One region of the Propionispora hippei DSM 15287 genome, then DNA from elsewhere that is predicted to be linked to it. Evidence: riboswitches for the same ligand, from Rfam matches in the RefSeq annotation. Region 1 holds a riboswitch; each other region holds the start of a gene.
The links. Region 1 has a riboswitch for fluoride ahead of F3H20_RS09540 (iron-sulfur cluster assembly scaffold protein). Riboswitches for the same ligand answer to the same signal wherever they lie in the genome.
Positions count from the first base shown of each region.

Region 1 (5,106 bases):
TTCCTTTTTAAGTGTCTAATTGAAAAGATGCTTGCCATGAATTTTTGCAGCATAGTGCTTCTTTCAATAAGCAGATGTGTTAGGGATAAAAAGGAGCTGAAAAACGGAGTGCTTTCCGGATTTGAATTTGTCCCCAAGCATGATAAGAATTGTTGTTCCCCACAGCTAAGCCGGCAAATCAGTGACAACAGAATAACGAGAGGAGTGGCGAATGTGTTCGAACAAGAGTTGGATAAATCCAAAGCGCTAAAGTTTGTTTTGCTGATGGGAATTGTTAGCTTGTTTGCCGACATGACTCACGAAGGTGCCCGCAGCATTACAGGGCCTTTCCTGAACAGCCTGGGAGCCAGCGCAGCAAATGTTGGCATCATTGCCGGTTTAGGAGAATTTGTCGGGTATGGCGTTCGGCTTTTTTCTGGCAAATTGAGTGATAAGACAGGGCAATACTGGCTGATTACCATATGGGGCTATATCATCAATCTGGTGGCAGTACCACTGCTTGCTTTGGCTGATAACTGGATGGCTGCAGCCATATTAATGGTTTTGGAACGAATGGGGCGGGCCATTCGCAATCCTGCGCGTGATGTCATGCTTTCCAACGTAGCAAAGCATATTGGCCGCGGTTGGGCTTTTGGCATGCACGAAGCACTGGATCAAATTGGTGCGATGACCGGTCCACTGCTCGTTGCAGGCATTATGTACTTACGGGGTGATTACCGGGTGAGCTTTGCCTGGCTGGCGCTTCCGATGGTACTTTGCTTGCTGACGCTGACCTATGCCCGGATTACCTATCCCAAGCCCTATGTAGTCTTGGAACAGAAGGGTGAAGCTTCTTCAAAGCTATCCGCTAAGTTCTGGCTCTATCTCGCCGCCACTTCGCTGGTTGCTGTTGGTTATACTGATTTTCCTTTGGTTGCATATCATTTCGGCGTGACCTCTTCTGTGCCGGCTGTGGGCATTCCTATTTTTTATTCGGTGTCAATGGGGGTAGCCGCCCTGTCGGCCTTAATTTTCGGACGCTATTTCGACCGGAAGGGGTTGAGCGTTCTTGCTTTTGCAACAGTATTGTCGGCTTTCTTTGCTCCTTGCGTATTTGGTGTCAATATTTATTTGGCCTTTGCCGGCATGGTTTTCTGGGGAATTGGCATGGGAGCCCATGAGTCCATCATGCGTGCCGCCATAGCGGAAATGGTACCGATAGATCGACGCGGCTTTGCTTACGGCCTTTTCAATAGCATTTATGGTTTTGCCTGGTTTTTAGGCAGTGCGGGCATGGGGTATTTGTACGACCTGTCGGTGGGGATGCTGATTGCTTTTTCCGTTGCCGTTCAGCTAGTGTCTGTGCCTTTGTTTATTATCGTGGGGAAAATGCGCTAACCGTTGGTTAAGTCCAGGATAAAGTTTCCTATTTGAGAAAAACGGCCTGAAGACGGTCTTATAAGCCTGGAGTCGCGGCAATCGAGAAGACTTTTCTCGCAGCAAAAGATGGTAGCGCAATAGCGGTCAGATATGTCCTTCCGGGCTATAATGCCTTTCGTTCCGCTTGAAGTCTGTCTTTAGATAATCGCTTGTACAAAAATAACTTGTGCGAAAGAAAAGATTGGAATTGACGTTTCTGCTAGATTAACAGTATAATTTTTACGTAACTAATACATAGTTTGGCGATGGAGTTCGCCATGAACTGCGCAGTTTCGAGTGCGCCGATGACTCCTACCTCTACGGTAGGAGTCTATTTTTATGGCCGAGGCTTAGCATGAAAGGAGAAGAGAGATGAAGTATTCAACAGAAGTCGAAGAAATGACCTGTGTAGCCAAAGGCGTCAATCATGGGGCGGCGCCGATCCCGCAAGAGGGTAAATGGGTAAAGGCCCGGGAGGTCAAGGATATTTACGGTCTGACTCATGGTGTAGGCTGGTGTGCGCCGCAGCAGGGTGCCTGTAAGCTGACGCTTAACGTAAAAGAGGGTGTCATTGAGGAAGCGCTGGTCGAAACGATTGGCTGTTCCGGCATGACCCATTCGGCAGCGATGGCTTCGGAAATCCTGCCAGGCAAAACTATTCTGGAGGCGCTTAATACCGACCTTGTTTGCGATGCCATCAATACTGCTATGCGTGAACTTTTCCTGCAAATTGTTTATGGCCGCAGTCAGACTGCATTTTCCGAAGGCGGTTTGCCGATTGGCGCCGGACTGGAGGATCTTGGCAAAGGGCTGCGCAGTCAGACTGGTACCATGTATGGCACGTTGGCCAAAGGCCCGCGTTATATGGAGTTGGCGGAGGGGTATGTTACTTCGCTGGCGCTGGATGCCGACAACGAAATTATTGGCTATCGTTTCGTCCATTTAGGAAAAATGATGGAAATGATCAAGAAAGGCACCGACGCAAACGAAGCGTTGAAAAAAGCAACCGGTCAATATGGACGCTACGACGAAGGGGTCAAACACATCGACCCCCGGCATGAATAAGCGAGGGGGTAGACAAGGATGGCAAAATTTGAAGGATATGAACGGCGAATCGCCAAAATAGAAGCTTTTTTACAAGAACAGGGAATTGAGTCGCTGGAAGCGGCAAAAGAAATGTGTGAGCAAAAAGGGATGGATGTGCCCGGCATAGTCAAGGGAATTCAGCCGATTTGCTTTGAAAATGCCTGTTGGGCTTATACTTTGGGCGCTGCGGTCGCGCTGAAACGGGGCTGTACCAAGGCTGCCGATGCGGCAGAGGCAATCGGTGAAGGGCTTCAGGCGTTTTGTATTCCCGGCTCGGTAGCCGACGGCCGCAAGGTAGGATTGGGGCATGGCAATCTGGCCGCTATGCTGCTCAGGGAAGAGACGAAATGCTTTGCTTTTCTGGCCGGTCATGAATCGTTTGCCGCTGCTGAAGGGGCGATCGGTATTGCCAAATCGGCCAATAAAGTACGCAAGGAACCGTTGCGGGTCATTTTAAACGGTCTGGGTAAAGATGCGGCACAGATCATTTCAAGGGTCAACGGCTTCACTTATGTGCAGACTGTTTTTGATTATTACACCAGCAAACTGTCAATTGTCAGGGAGAAAGCCTATTCCCAATCGGAACGGGCTAATGTGCGCTGCTACGGCGCCGACGATGTAATGGAAGGTGTGGCGATCATGACGCTGGAAGGGGTCGATATCTCGATTACCGGCAATTCCACCAATCCCACGCGGTTCCAGCACCCGGTGGCCGGCACGTATAAAAAAGAATGCACCGAGAAAGGACGGCGTTATTTTTCCGTTGCCTCCGGCGGCGGTACGGGACGCACGCTGCACCCGGACAACATGGCGGCCGGTCCGGCTTCTTACGGCATGACCGATACTATGGGACGGATGCACTCCGATGCCCAGTTCGCCGGTTCGTCATCAGTGCCGGCTCATGTGGAAATGATGGGCCTCATAGGCATGGGCAACAATCCAATGGTTGGTGCTACCGTCGCCGTCGCTGTTGCGATTGAGGAAGCGGGTAAATAAAGCGGCTGACTCTTCTTTTGAATGCCCTGGCAGATATAAACAAGTGTACTATCGGCAGGTAAAATAGAACCCTGTCTAGTACGTGATGGGCAGAGAATAAGTACAGGGTTCAATAACAAAAGTACTTAGTCCCTACAGTAATAAGCTGCAGGGACTGGGTACTTCTTATTTTGGCTCGATGCAGGCGGCAAAAGTAATCTGACACTGTAAGAAAAGTGGCCGGGCATAGCCGGTAACTAAAATAATGAAAAAATGTAAAAATTTTTCCAAATCGCTTAGAAGGATTAATTTGTTAGGTAGAGAATTAAAAAAATAAATTAGTGCGTAGTTGTTTAAAGGGAACAAAATTGGTGAGAATTACTGTTCAACTGGAATTGAGATAATAACATGTAAGAAAAAGAAAGAAGGAATACTGTGAAAAAGTTACACTTATTATCTTTTTATCTGATCATAGGATTAATTTTTAGTATGACAGGTTTAGCTTTTGCCAATAGTCCGGATGTTTTGGCCAAGGGCGAAGACAGTCACGTAATTCCTTATCCTTCCAGCTATATTACCTCTTCGGAAGGTGCCTCTTCCTATCATGGTATAGGCAATGTTAAACAATCGCCTTATTTTGCCGCACCGGATTTTTATAATCTACAACCGACAAATACCTTAACGATTCTGCCTCATTATAAGACCTATCAGCAAACCACCGAAATCACCTGTGGTCCTGCGGCTGCGTTAACCGTTCTTGTGCACTATGGCAATACAAAATGGACGGAAAAGGCAATTGCTAATATTATGAATACCAAACCGCTTGTAGGAACGGATACAAAAGGGATGGTGAACTTTTTTAAAGGTATTGGCTGGGATGTTACGTCCAGCTTAGATAAGGCTGATAAAAATGGCACTACCTTTGCAAGCATAAATGATTTTAAAAATTTTGTCATAGCCAATTTAAAAGATAATACTCCTGTACTGGTGGAGAATATTGACTGGGGCGGACATTGGCGGGCTATTATCGGGTATGATACCATGGGAACAGATACGACGGCTGATGATGTTTTGATTTTAGCGGATTCTTACGATACGTCGGATCATTTACAGGATGGTTACAATGTGAATTCGGCCGAAAGGTTTTATTACATGTGGTTTGATGCTCATATGCTCCCCAAAGGACAGCAAAATCAACAATGGCTGGTAGCAAAACCACCTTTAATTTAAAAAATATTTGTTAAAGGGTAAATAGGAGCGGTTCCTGGTTACCCTTTAAATAGTTTTGGACGAGGATGGTCTTTGATAGCATACGTCATGTAAAAGGGCTGGTGGCTTTCTCCAGGCGAAATCATTCTTTCTTTTTCCAGGCAGGTATAAAGGGGATATATGGAGAAATGCTTATCCAGTAAGGAATGGCGGGGATTTTCTTAATTATGGTAACAGGATAAATTTCCAGGTTCTGCCTGATATACGGGAGGCTGGGCTTAGTGCGCCGTCCTCTTGTCCGGAAGAGAGTGAGTATAGTGGACGATAAGCTTTATCAATTTGTTTGTATAAAATGCCAGCGGGAACTGGCCTGGGTGCTCAGCGCCAGCAGCGTATACTGCCCTGACTGCCGGAGGTGGACAGGCTTTCAGGATATAA
Region 1 is NZ_FQZD01000013.1:105,240-110,345, reverse strand. Features, by position in the region: gene F3H20_RS09545 (MFS transporter) at 214-1,377, shown strand; fluoride riboswitch at 1,652-1,720, shown strand; gene F3H20_RS09540 (iron-sulfur cluster assembly scaffold protein) at 1,771-2,463, shown strand; gene F3H20_RS09535 (GGGtGRT protein) at 2,482-3,480, shown strand; gene F3H20_RS09530 (C39 family peptidase) at 3,895-4,689, shown strand; gene F3H20_RS09525 (hypothetical protein) at 4,986-5,106, shown strand, end outside.

Region 2 (5,106 bases), on a different contig from region 1:
AAGGTAAAGACCGCCACGGTCGAATTGTCTGTTCCCTTTTTGCGGCGCGGCGTTGAATTTGTTGACACACCGGGTGTCGGCTCGGTCGTTGCGGCCAATACGGCAACCACCTACGGCTTCTTACCCGAATGTGACGCCGTATTGTTTGTCATTAGCGTGGATACGCCGCTGACCAGTCTGGAGCTGGCCTTTCTCCGGGAGATCCGGGAATATGTGAACCGGATTTTCTTTGTTGTGAATAAGCTGGATCTGGTGAGTCCTGCCGAACAGGAGGCGGTACTAACGTTTGTGACCGATACCATCCGGCAACAAACCGGGGGCGCTGCGATAAGGGTCTTTCCCGTTTCCGCCCGGCAGGGACTTGCTGCCCGGCTGACCGGTGACCTGGCCGGCTATGAACAAAGCGGTATGAAAGCGCTGGAAGAAACCCTGGCTGCTTTTCTGGCGGAGGAAAAGTCGCAGGCCTTCCTGGCGGCGGTGCTGCATAAGGCGCTGCAAATAGGGGATGCGGCGATGGAGCAGGATTTCTGCCAGGAAGCCGCCGGACCGGGGGATAGTGGACAGGCCAGAGAAAAGCCAGCCGGTACGGCCCGGCGCGATAGCTCTGCTGTGGCGCTGGTCATGGCTGTGCAGGCAAAACTGGCGGCTTTGGCTAAACGGATGCAGGAAAATCAGCCGGCAGCGTTGTTAGCCGGCGACTTTCTGCCAGGGATACCGTTATCCGCCGAGGCAGTAAATCCGGCGGCCTTCGCCGTGCCGGCACCCGCCCCGGCAAAGCGCTTGCCCGAGTTGGGGGGCAAGGGCTGCCCGGTGTGCCGGCATTTGGAGAACTATGGGCGGGAATTCTTCCGCCGCTGGCAGTACCAGATCACCATGCAGGAACAGGACCAGGCCGGTTTTGCCGCGGAACTGGGCTTTTGCCCGCTCCATACCTGGCAGCTGCTCGCCTTAGCTTCGTCCCACGGCGCTTCCGTCGGTTATGCGCGGCTGGCTGAAGAGGCCGCCCGCCGTTTGCATCGGATCAGCGACGGGCCAGCCAGGGAGGAGAAGCTGCGGCAACTGGTGCACGATTCCCGGAATTGCCGGGTCTGCCGGCTGCTCCGCCAAGCCGAGGCGGATTATATCGGGCAGCTTGCCGTCTGGCTTGGCGAAGCTGCCGGGCGGCGCTGGTATCGACGTTCCCAGGGCGTTTGTCTTCGCCATCTTAGTTTACTGGTGGCGGCTGTTGCCGCAGACGATCAGCGGTTTCTGATTGATCATGGGGCGCAGCGGTTTGAAGAGGCGGCGGAAGATATGCGCAGCTATGCCCTGAAGCATGAAGCGGTCCGCCGGGAGCTGCAGAACCGTGATGAGGAGGAGGCTTACCGGCAGGCGGTCATCCATCTTGTCGGTGAACGGTATGTGTGTATTCCCTGGCCGGAGGACGGAATCCTATGAGCGGACCACGTATCCAAGCTGCCCTTGGCAAATTGCGGGCCTTGCGCGAAGGGGACGAGGCGATAGCCGAGCTGATCGACTGTGGACAAGCGGCTGTGGGGCCGCTCCGTGAATTTTTGTTCAGCCGTGAGCCCTGCGGCCTATTTCAACCGCGCTGTCAGGCTGTAGAGGCTTTGGTCAAGCTGGGGGCCAAAGCAGTACTGCTTGAATTTTTAACCGCTCCGCGAAGTTTCGCTGATCCTGTGGAACAGGCCGGTGAGGATGCCGTGTTGAGTTTTGTTGCCCGTGCGTTGACTCGCTGGCCGGACGATGCGACCTTTTTGCTATTGTTGGCGGTGGCAAAACACAAGCTGCTGCCGGGTATTGTGGATGCTTTGGGTGAGTACCGCCGAATGGACGCCCTGCCTGTTTTGGCTGCCGCCCTGGCTGAGGACTTTTGCCGGTCGGCGGCGGAAACGGCTTTTCGCAAGCTGGGGCCGGCCGCTTGTTCCTGTTTGCTGTCTTTGGCCGTTCGGACAGTGCCTTTGGCGGATGTGGAACTCGAATCCAGCCTTCGGCTCCGGCGCAGTGCGCTGAATCTGTTTGATGAGCTATACCCGCGCCAGGCAGTACCCCAAACGGTGTGGGAACTGGTGCTGGATGCTGATATCCAGGTTGCCTTGACCGCCTGCTCCATCTGTCTGGCGAGAGACTCCGGCGCTGGACGGGAAAAAGTGCTGCTGCGCCTGGCCGAACTATGGGAAAGCGGTGACTGGGCGGTTCGTATGGCAGTGGAGGAGTTATATTAGCAAGATGTGCTCCCGTATTCGGGTTACAGGTTTAATAAAGCAGGTTCAATAGAGCATTGACTGAATTGTTTGACTATTGTACAATGAATATATAATAGGTATAGGAAAAGGCGATGGAGTTCGCCATAAATCCAACCGAGGATAATGACTCCTACCATATGCGGTAGGAGTCTGTTTTTTTGTCTTAAAAAGCGTGTACCGTCTATTTATTGTACGTTACAGAATCCATATAGGGAGAGGGGAGCCTTGCAGCGGTCAAGCTAGAGCATTTAAATATAAGAAGAGGCGATGGAGTTCGCCATAAATCCGATCAGGAATAATGACTCCTACCATATGCGGTAGGGGTCTATCTTTTTGTCTTAAAAAAAGCGTGTACCGTCTGTTTTTATTGCCGGCGACGGTGAAGTCGCAAGGGAATGGCGGCGGAGCGAAGGGCAGTGCTTTATAGAAAGGGGATGATAATCTGGGGAAAGGGAACCGTGAACCGTAAGAGGCAACAGACTGAGGGGGTGGTGCTTTAGCTGGTTTTACATGGATTAGTGGGTGATAGTAAGAAATCATATTTTTAATCAATAGAAGGAGGAGACAGCATGCGTGATTCTGTTTGGGGAGAATATTTAGCTGAAGTGATAGGGACTGCTTTTTTGATCATGGGCGGTACCGGGGTCGCTGCCATGGCGATTTTGTACGGATCGTTTAGTGGGGACTATTGGGGTATATGTGTCTTATGGGGATTAGCCGTAACCTTTGCCGTTTATCTTGTCGGAGCCATATCGGGCGCGCATTTAAATCCGGCGGTGACTATTGCCTTTGCCATATATGGCGGGTTCCCCTGGAAAAAAGTATTTGGTTTTATTATTGCCCAGGTGATTGGGGCGTTTATCGGCGCGGCAATTACCTATCAGTTGTATTCTCCCGTTATTGATGCGTATAATATTGTGCACAATACTACCCGTGATGCGGCGCAGGGACTTACCACGGCAGGTGTCTTTTTTACCAGTCCCAATGCAGGAATTACAACAGGCCATGCGTTTATTGACCAAATTATATTAACGGCAGCCCTGGTAATAGGCATACTTGCTATTTCGGACAAATGGAATACAAACAGTCCCGGTGCCAACACAGCTCCCCTGATGGTTGGCCTGCTGGTGGCATTAGTCGGTGGTTTTGGCGGGCAGTTAGAAGCCTGGGCTATTAATCCTGCCCGTGATTTGGGACCGAGACTGTTTTGCTGGTTAATGGGCTGGGGACAAAACGCGTTTCCCGGTATCCAGGGTTATTGGTGGGTGCCGTTGATTGCTCCCGTGATTGGCGGTATTCTGGCCGGAGCTATCTATAGCTTTCTTTTGCAGCCGTTTATGCCGGGAAACCCGGAGCGTGTTAAAGCGGCAGGCATTATGAAGAAGGCTGAAGCCAACTAAATTTAAAGAGGGTAGTTGCTGCGTACCCGTCATCGTTCGTATACCTGCGGCAGGTTTATATTGACGATGGTCCAGGCAGCCTGGTATAATAGGTCCATAATTCAATTAACAGCGGCGATGGAGTTCGCCTCACCCTTTTTGCAGACGCTAATGACTCCTACCACTTAAGTGGTAGGAGTCTATTTTTTTGCCTTGCGCTTGATAGTGACAATAAGTCTTGTCCCTGGGAGGCAGGAAAAGTGCTCAGAAAATAGGTAGCTTGTTGAAAGATCAGACCAGCTTTGTAGCCCAATCGGTTCGCTCAGGAGTAACTCCAATTTGGTTTTTTTAGTAGTCTAGCCAGAGGACGGCGATGGAGTTCGCCATAACCCCGCAGTGAAAGTAATGCGGTAATAACTCCTACTTTACTATTACTATGGCCAGGGCCGGTAAGCTTATTACTGGTCCTGGGCCGGGAAGGAGGCAATTGCAGAGGGGATAAAGTTTTTCCGTTATTGCGTAGTGTTAGCTATGAGCCTCGTTGTCAAAGCTTTGTTCAAGTGAATGAGCTTTGCGGCGGCATGGAGGTTTTGCCCGTGCCGGAATCGGCGATAACACCCTGCAGTTAAGTGCGTGTCTCGGAGTGAAATGATGCTAGGCGAGACTTTGTTATGGTGGCTGACGGAGGCTGTGGAGTGGATTGGAGGAGTAAGTAGCATGTTGCAGCTTGAGCTGGAATATCTGTTTAATCTTATTTTCTTTGCCATATCAATATTTTTGGGGTTATGGCTGATGGAGAAGGTTGGTAAGAAACGGTCCGGTATTTGGCAAGACCGGGCGAGGCTGGCCGTTGTGCTGGCCTTCGGCGCTACCCTGCTGCATTTGGTTGTCCGTGCGGCGGTTGCGCTGGCTTATATCGTAGGGCTTCCGGCGAAACTGTAATGCGAATAGGATATGAGGTCAATGGGAAGGAGGAATCTTGGTGCCTAAAATTGCAAGTAAGGCTAAGCGCTTGCGAATTTATATTGGCGAGGATGACCACCGGAAACGGCGGAATTTGTATAACTCACTTGTGGAAAAGGCAAAAGAACTGGACATGGCGGGAGCAACCGTACTGCGGGGAGTGATGGGCTATGGGGCGAATAGCCGGATTCATACAGCTACCCTCCTGGATCTGTCCAGTGATTTGCCTGTTTTGATTGAGATTATCGACAGTGAGGAGTATATTGCCAAGCTGCTGCCCTTTTTGGATGATGCGTTGGAAGAAGGAATGGTTATGATTGATGATGCGGAGGTTATCAAATATGGCCGCCAGTTCTCCAAGGAGCAGTAGCGGAGTTAATTGTTTGTGTTGGGTTGCAGCCTTTTGAGAAGAGGACCTGTGTGACATGGTGGCGTAGCGGCTCAGTATCGTGGACGGATTTCTAGGGAACCGCTGATTTAATAAACCTGCCGGCCTGGCGAGAGATTTTTTCGGCTGG
Region 2 is NZ_FQZD01000047.1:260-5,365, reverse strand. Features, by position in the region: gene F3H20_RS17640 (dynamin family protein) at 1-1,437, shown strand, start outside; gene F3H20_RS17635 (hypothetical protein) at 1,434-2,225, shown strand; fluoride riboswitch at 2,326-2,386, shown strand; fluoride riboswitch at 2,501-2,561, shown strand; gene F3H20_RS17630 (MIP/aquaporin family protein) at 2,816-3,646, shown strand; fluoride riboswitch at 3,751-3,813, shown strand; fluoride riboswitch at 3,986-4,055, shown strand; gene F3H20_RS17625 (hypothetical protein) at 4,343-4,567, shown strand; gene F3H20_RS17620 (DUF190 domain-containing protein) at 4,608-4,958, shown strand.
Region 2: it holds a riboswitch for fluoride, as region 1 does, so the genes downstream of both, F3H20_RS17630 (MIP/aquaporin family protein) here and F3H20_RS09540 (iron-sulfur cluster assembly scaffold protein) in region 1, are expected to answer to the same signal.

Region 3 (5,106 bases), on a different contig from region 1:
TCGCTGTGGATACAAACCACCTGATTTTCAGCCAGGAGACTTCTTAAAGCGGCTTCCTGAAAATAATTAAAATATAGCGCATCCTGTGAAAAACTGGTGGTTTCAAAACCGGGCTGCTTACCCTCCATAAAGCTTACATATAGATAACCGCCTGGCTTTAACCATTCTGCAGCACGAGCCAAGAGACGTTTAGCCGCTTCCGTTTCCAGATGCACAATGCTGAACGAGAGAATAATCGCATCAAAAGCTGCTGCCGGGAACACTGCTTCTCGCGAATCCTGCAAATAAAACTTTCCCTGTGGAACATGCTGTCTGGCCAATTCCAGCATTTTTTCCGAGAGATCAATGCCTGTAATCTCCAGCCGTTTCGCCGCACAGAGCTGCCTGGCCACATTCCCCGGACCACAGCCAATATCCAAAATACAAGCTCCGTCTTTTAGATAGTCGGAAAATTTTCCAATCTGCCTAACGTAGGGAGTATAGTTCATGAATTTTTCAGCAAACCGCTGATAATTTTCGTTATAGGCGGCAATCGTGTTTTTCGTTTTATCCTCCATACAGCATCACCCCATTCCTTCTGGTGGTTTATCTGGACAGTACTTCGCTATACCCGCGTCCTGTTCCTCTCCGGTATTGACAATCTTCGCCGTTCTGCCTATTAGTTAAAAACCTATCTCCGGCGAAAGATCCCTGATTATCCGGAAAAAGAATAAACCTGGGCTAGATGGTTCACATTCCCCATCTTTTCCCAGGAAATAATTCTTTCCTTAAAACAGTCTGGCAATACCAATCCCCAGCCAGGTAGCAAAAAAGCCGATTCCCAAATTAAGTCCTACATTATAAAAAGCCCGCAAGACATCGGCAGTTTGCAGCAATCGCAGCGTTTCATAACTAAAGGATGAAAACGTAGTCAAACCGCCTATTAAACCAACGGCGACAAGCAGTCGCCAGTAGGGGCTGATGCTTAACCGCTCGGTGGCCATTGTCAAAAACAAACCGATAATAAAGCACCCTACCACATTGACAAGCAACGTCCCAAAGGGAAACTCCGGGCCAAATCGCTCCGCCATCCAGTTGGACACTAAATACCGGATGACTGAACCAATGCCACCGCCGACCGCTACTAAAACAATTCCCAACATATACTTTCACCTCTCTTGCTTCAACCATTACTCTGTTATCGTTTTGGCGGCTTATGACCGTATTTGATAACTTCTATATCGTCAATCGTAACCATTCCCTCCTCCAGCATATCATCCAGAAAAGGTAATAGCTTGGCAACATAATCCTCGCTGTCGATAATCTCCACTAAAATGGGTAAATCACTGGATAAATCCACAATACTGGCCGTATGAATCCGGCTGTTGGCCCCATAACCCACGATGCCGCGGAACACCGTCGCTCCTGCCATGTCCAGTTCCTTAGCCTTCTCCACAATGGCTTGATACAAAGAACGCCGTTTCCAGTGATCGCTTTCCCCGATATAAATCCGTAATCGTTTGGCCTGACTCGCAATTTTGGGCACAAAGACTCCTCCTTCAACTTGATACCAATCAACTTTTTATAGCCCTGCTGCCTACAACCACCTAAACCGGTATAGCAGCGTGTATGATCCTTTGCAGCCTGGTCGCCGGCTGCCACCACGGCAGCCAATACGGCCCGGGCCAGCCAGCTACCGGGCCGTATTTTTGTAATTTTTTCATTAGCCTCAGAGAGTGCTTAATTATCCGAAACAACCCTAACAGCGCTTTTTGTACCATACTTCGTTAACATTTTTTGATATGCTATCTTTATTTTACCACAACAACCGGCACTTTAGCATAGGTAACCACCTTTTGCACCACACTGCCGATAATCAGACTTTTAAATCCGCCCATGCCCCGGGTACCCATGACAATCAAATCGGCCCTGCGATCAACAGCGTAGCGCATCAGGCTCTCTGCCGGATGGCCCTTTAGGATTTCCGTCTGTAGAAAAATCCCCTGTTCCTCACCATAAACCACAGCCTGCTCCAGCAGCGGCCGGTACTGTTTCTCCCCATCGGCGTACCATTCATCCACTTCGTCAATGCTGGAGCTAAATTCAGGGGGCTTAACCACGCTGACTACGACCATCGTCGCCCCCTCAAACCTGGCAGCCAGGCCTACCGCCCAGACTAACGCCTTGTGGCTGCCGGCTGAGCCGTCATAGGCCACAACTATTTTTTTCAGATCCATGTCAATCGGCCTCCCTCTCCCTGATAACCATGTTTTTTATCACTGCCGGCGATTCGCTGGTCTCATCTGTCGGGAAAAACCACTTTTGGGCGATCATCGTCGGCACCACAGCACTCAAAATGACGGTTGCCACCAGTACACTGTACTGTCCCTCATTAATATAATGGTTAGTTAGTCCGTACAGGGACGAAATGGTGCCAAAGGTCAGGCCGGTGCTCATTAGCAAGGTAGTGTAAATACCGGTGCGCGGTGTATAGTGAAACCAGTTAGTCGCCGGCAGTACGCCGATAAATTTAGTCGCCATCTTGATCAGCAGGAAAACCAGGATGGTCCCGGACATCGTATACAAAGCGCCCACCGATACCAGTACTCCCGCTTTAATGAAATAAAACGGCGTAAAAACGGCAAACACAATAGCCCGCATCTTCGTCAACGTTGGCTTGTAATGCTTGAAAAAGCGGGCCATGGCCATGCCGATAATATAGGCCGGCAGTACCGCTTCGCTGCCGCTGATCACCGCCAGGTAGGCCAAAGCCAAGAGTACCAGAAAAATAAACTTGATTTCCGGCTCGCTGACTCGTCCGCCATACCATTTGAATACCCTGGCAGACAGCGGGGTAATAACCACTACGGCTACAATCATAACCGCCGTAAACCAGACAACCTTTAGCGAAAATCCGGTAAAGAGCAGTCCTAAGGCCAGCACCGTCCCCAAATCAGTGACAAAGCAGGCCGCCAGAATGCCTTGCCCTAGTCGACTGGCCGACAGCCCGCTTTCTACCATGACGGCATATACGACGGCCACCGAGGTGGTTGACAGCGCAATGCCGGCAATTTTAGCGGCATTACCATCCCAGCCGAACACATACTCGGCAAACCACATACCGCCCAGAAAGGGCAGCAGAAACGACAAAAAGCCAATCACCAGACTTTCTTTCAGGTTGCCTTTGAGGCTGTCGGGATCAATCTCAGCCCCGGCGAGAAAGGTTAATACCACAGCACCAAAGCCGGCTAAAAATGTAACCCACGGTGTAATCTCCAAATGCACGGCGTTGCCGCCAATCACACCCACGGCAATCTCCATCAGCGCCACCGAAATGCCCAGCCGGATAGACAGGACGGTGGCAATAAGGGCCAGCAGCACCCACTGCGCGGCAATAGCAAAGTTCTGTTCCATTGACAGCTACCTCCTTGTTAGTCCTTGACTAATACTCCCGGGGTGTGTTTTAAATTAGCGGAATGTTCCATGTCGAATAATTTTTGTGAAAAGACAATCTTCGCAAGAAGAATGGCCCTTACTTCTAAAAATTTTAACGATGGATGTCAAAAAAGCACGCTTCAAAGCACTCCGAACCATTTGCCAACACACCCTAGGGAAGGTAGGAGTTATTACCGCGTTCACTGCGGGGTTATGGCGAACTCCATCGCCGGTTTTTACGCCGTACTGCCTGAAAACCCAACCGGCCAGCCTGTCATTGGGCGGCAAAAGGATTGCCGAAGACAGCTTTTCCGCCCAGCTCGGCCTCAATCTCCAACAGGCGGTTATATTTGGCAATGCGTTCGCTGCGGCAAGCCGAACCGGTCTTGATCTGGCCGCCGCCCATGGCCACGGCAAAATCGGCCAGGAACGCATCTTCGGTCTCGCCGGAACGGTGGGAAACAACATAATTCCAGTCGGCCTGGCGGCACATTTTTATGGCCTCCACCGTCTCGCTCACCGTACCGATCTGATTTAGCTTAATAAGCACCGCATTGGTGGTCTTCTCCTTAATGCCGCGGGCAATGAATTTGGTATTGGTGACAAAAATATCGTCGCCTACAATCTGCAACGCCTGACCGAGGGCTGCCGTATGCTCCCGGAAGCCGTCCCAGTCATTTTCCGCTAATCCGTCTTCCAGAGAAACCAGGTAATATTTCTTGGCCCATTCCTTGTACAGCGCCGTCATTTCACTGCTGCTCTTTACTCCCTGCCCTGATTTTGTTAAATGATACTGACCATTTTCATAAAACGAACTGGCTGCCGGGTCAAGTGCCAGAGCAATATCCACACCCGGCACATAGCCGGCTGACCGGATGGCCTCGATAATCAACTCGCAGGCCTCCTCATTGCTCTTCAGGTTAGGTGCAAAGCCGCCCTCATCACCCACGCTGGTGGCATAACCCTGTTGTCCCAAAAGCTTTTTGAGCGCGTGAAAGGTTTCCACACCATATTGCAGGGCTTTGGCAAAGGTAGGCGCGCCGACCGGCATAACCATAAACTCCTGAAAATCCACACTGTTGTCGGCATGCTTGCCGCCGTTTAAAATATTCATCATCGGCACCGGCAGCCGCACCGCCTCGCTGCCGCCCAGATAGGCATAGAGTGGCAAGCCCCGTTCTATCGCTGCGGCCCGGGCAGCCGCCATGGAAACGCCCAGAATGGCGTTGGCGCCTAAATTGGCCTTAGTCGGTGTACCATCCAGCTCCAGCAGGAGCTGATCAATCGCCGCCTGATCGCCGGCATCCTGCCCGATCAGTTTCGGGGCTATGCGATTGTTGACATTGGCCACAGCCTGCAAAACCCCCTTACCGCCATAACGCGTCTTATCCCCGTCCCGCAGTTCCAGTGCCTCATTCTCACCGGTAGACGCGCCCGAAGGCACCGAAGCCGATGCCCTGCTGCCACCGGCCAGTTCCATATTGACCCGGATGGTCGGATTCCCCCGGGAATCCAAAATTTCTAACGCATTTACACTGACAATCCTGCTGCTCATACATAGCGCCTCCTTCGATAAATTACCTATAAGATTTGTTAGCAAACACCTATCAATACATTTAACTCTAATTTTTTCACCAATTAAACTTATATTAGACTTGTTCTTAGCAGCGGGCAGAAAAAAAACAGACTCCT
Region 3 is NZ_FQZD01000055.1:9,347-14,452, forward strand. Features, by position in the region: gene F3H20_RS18595 (class I SAM-dependent methyltransferase) at 1-557, opposite strand, end outside; gene crcB (fluoride efflux transporter CrcB) at 768-1,142, opposite strand; gene F3H20_RS18605 (DUF190 domain-containing protein) at 1,178-1,525, opposite strand; gene F3H20_RS18610 (universal stress protein) at 1,791-2,216, opposite strand; gene F3H20_RS18615 (cation:proton antiporter) at 2,218-3,393, opposite strand; fluoride riboswitch at 3,590-3,654, opposite strand; gene eno (phosphopyruvate hydratase) at 3,689-4,969, opposite strand.
Region 3: it holds a riboswitch for fluoride, as region 1 does, so the genes downstream of both, F3H20_RS18615 (cation:proton antiporter) here and F3H20_RS09540 (iron-sulfur cluster assembly scaffold protein) in region 1, are expected to answer to the same signal.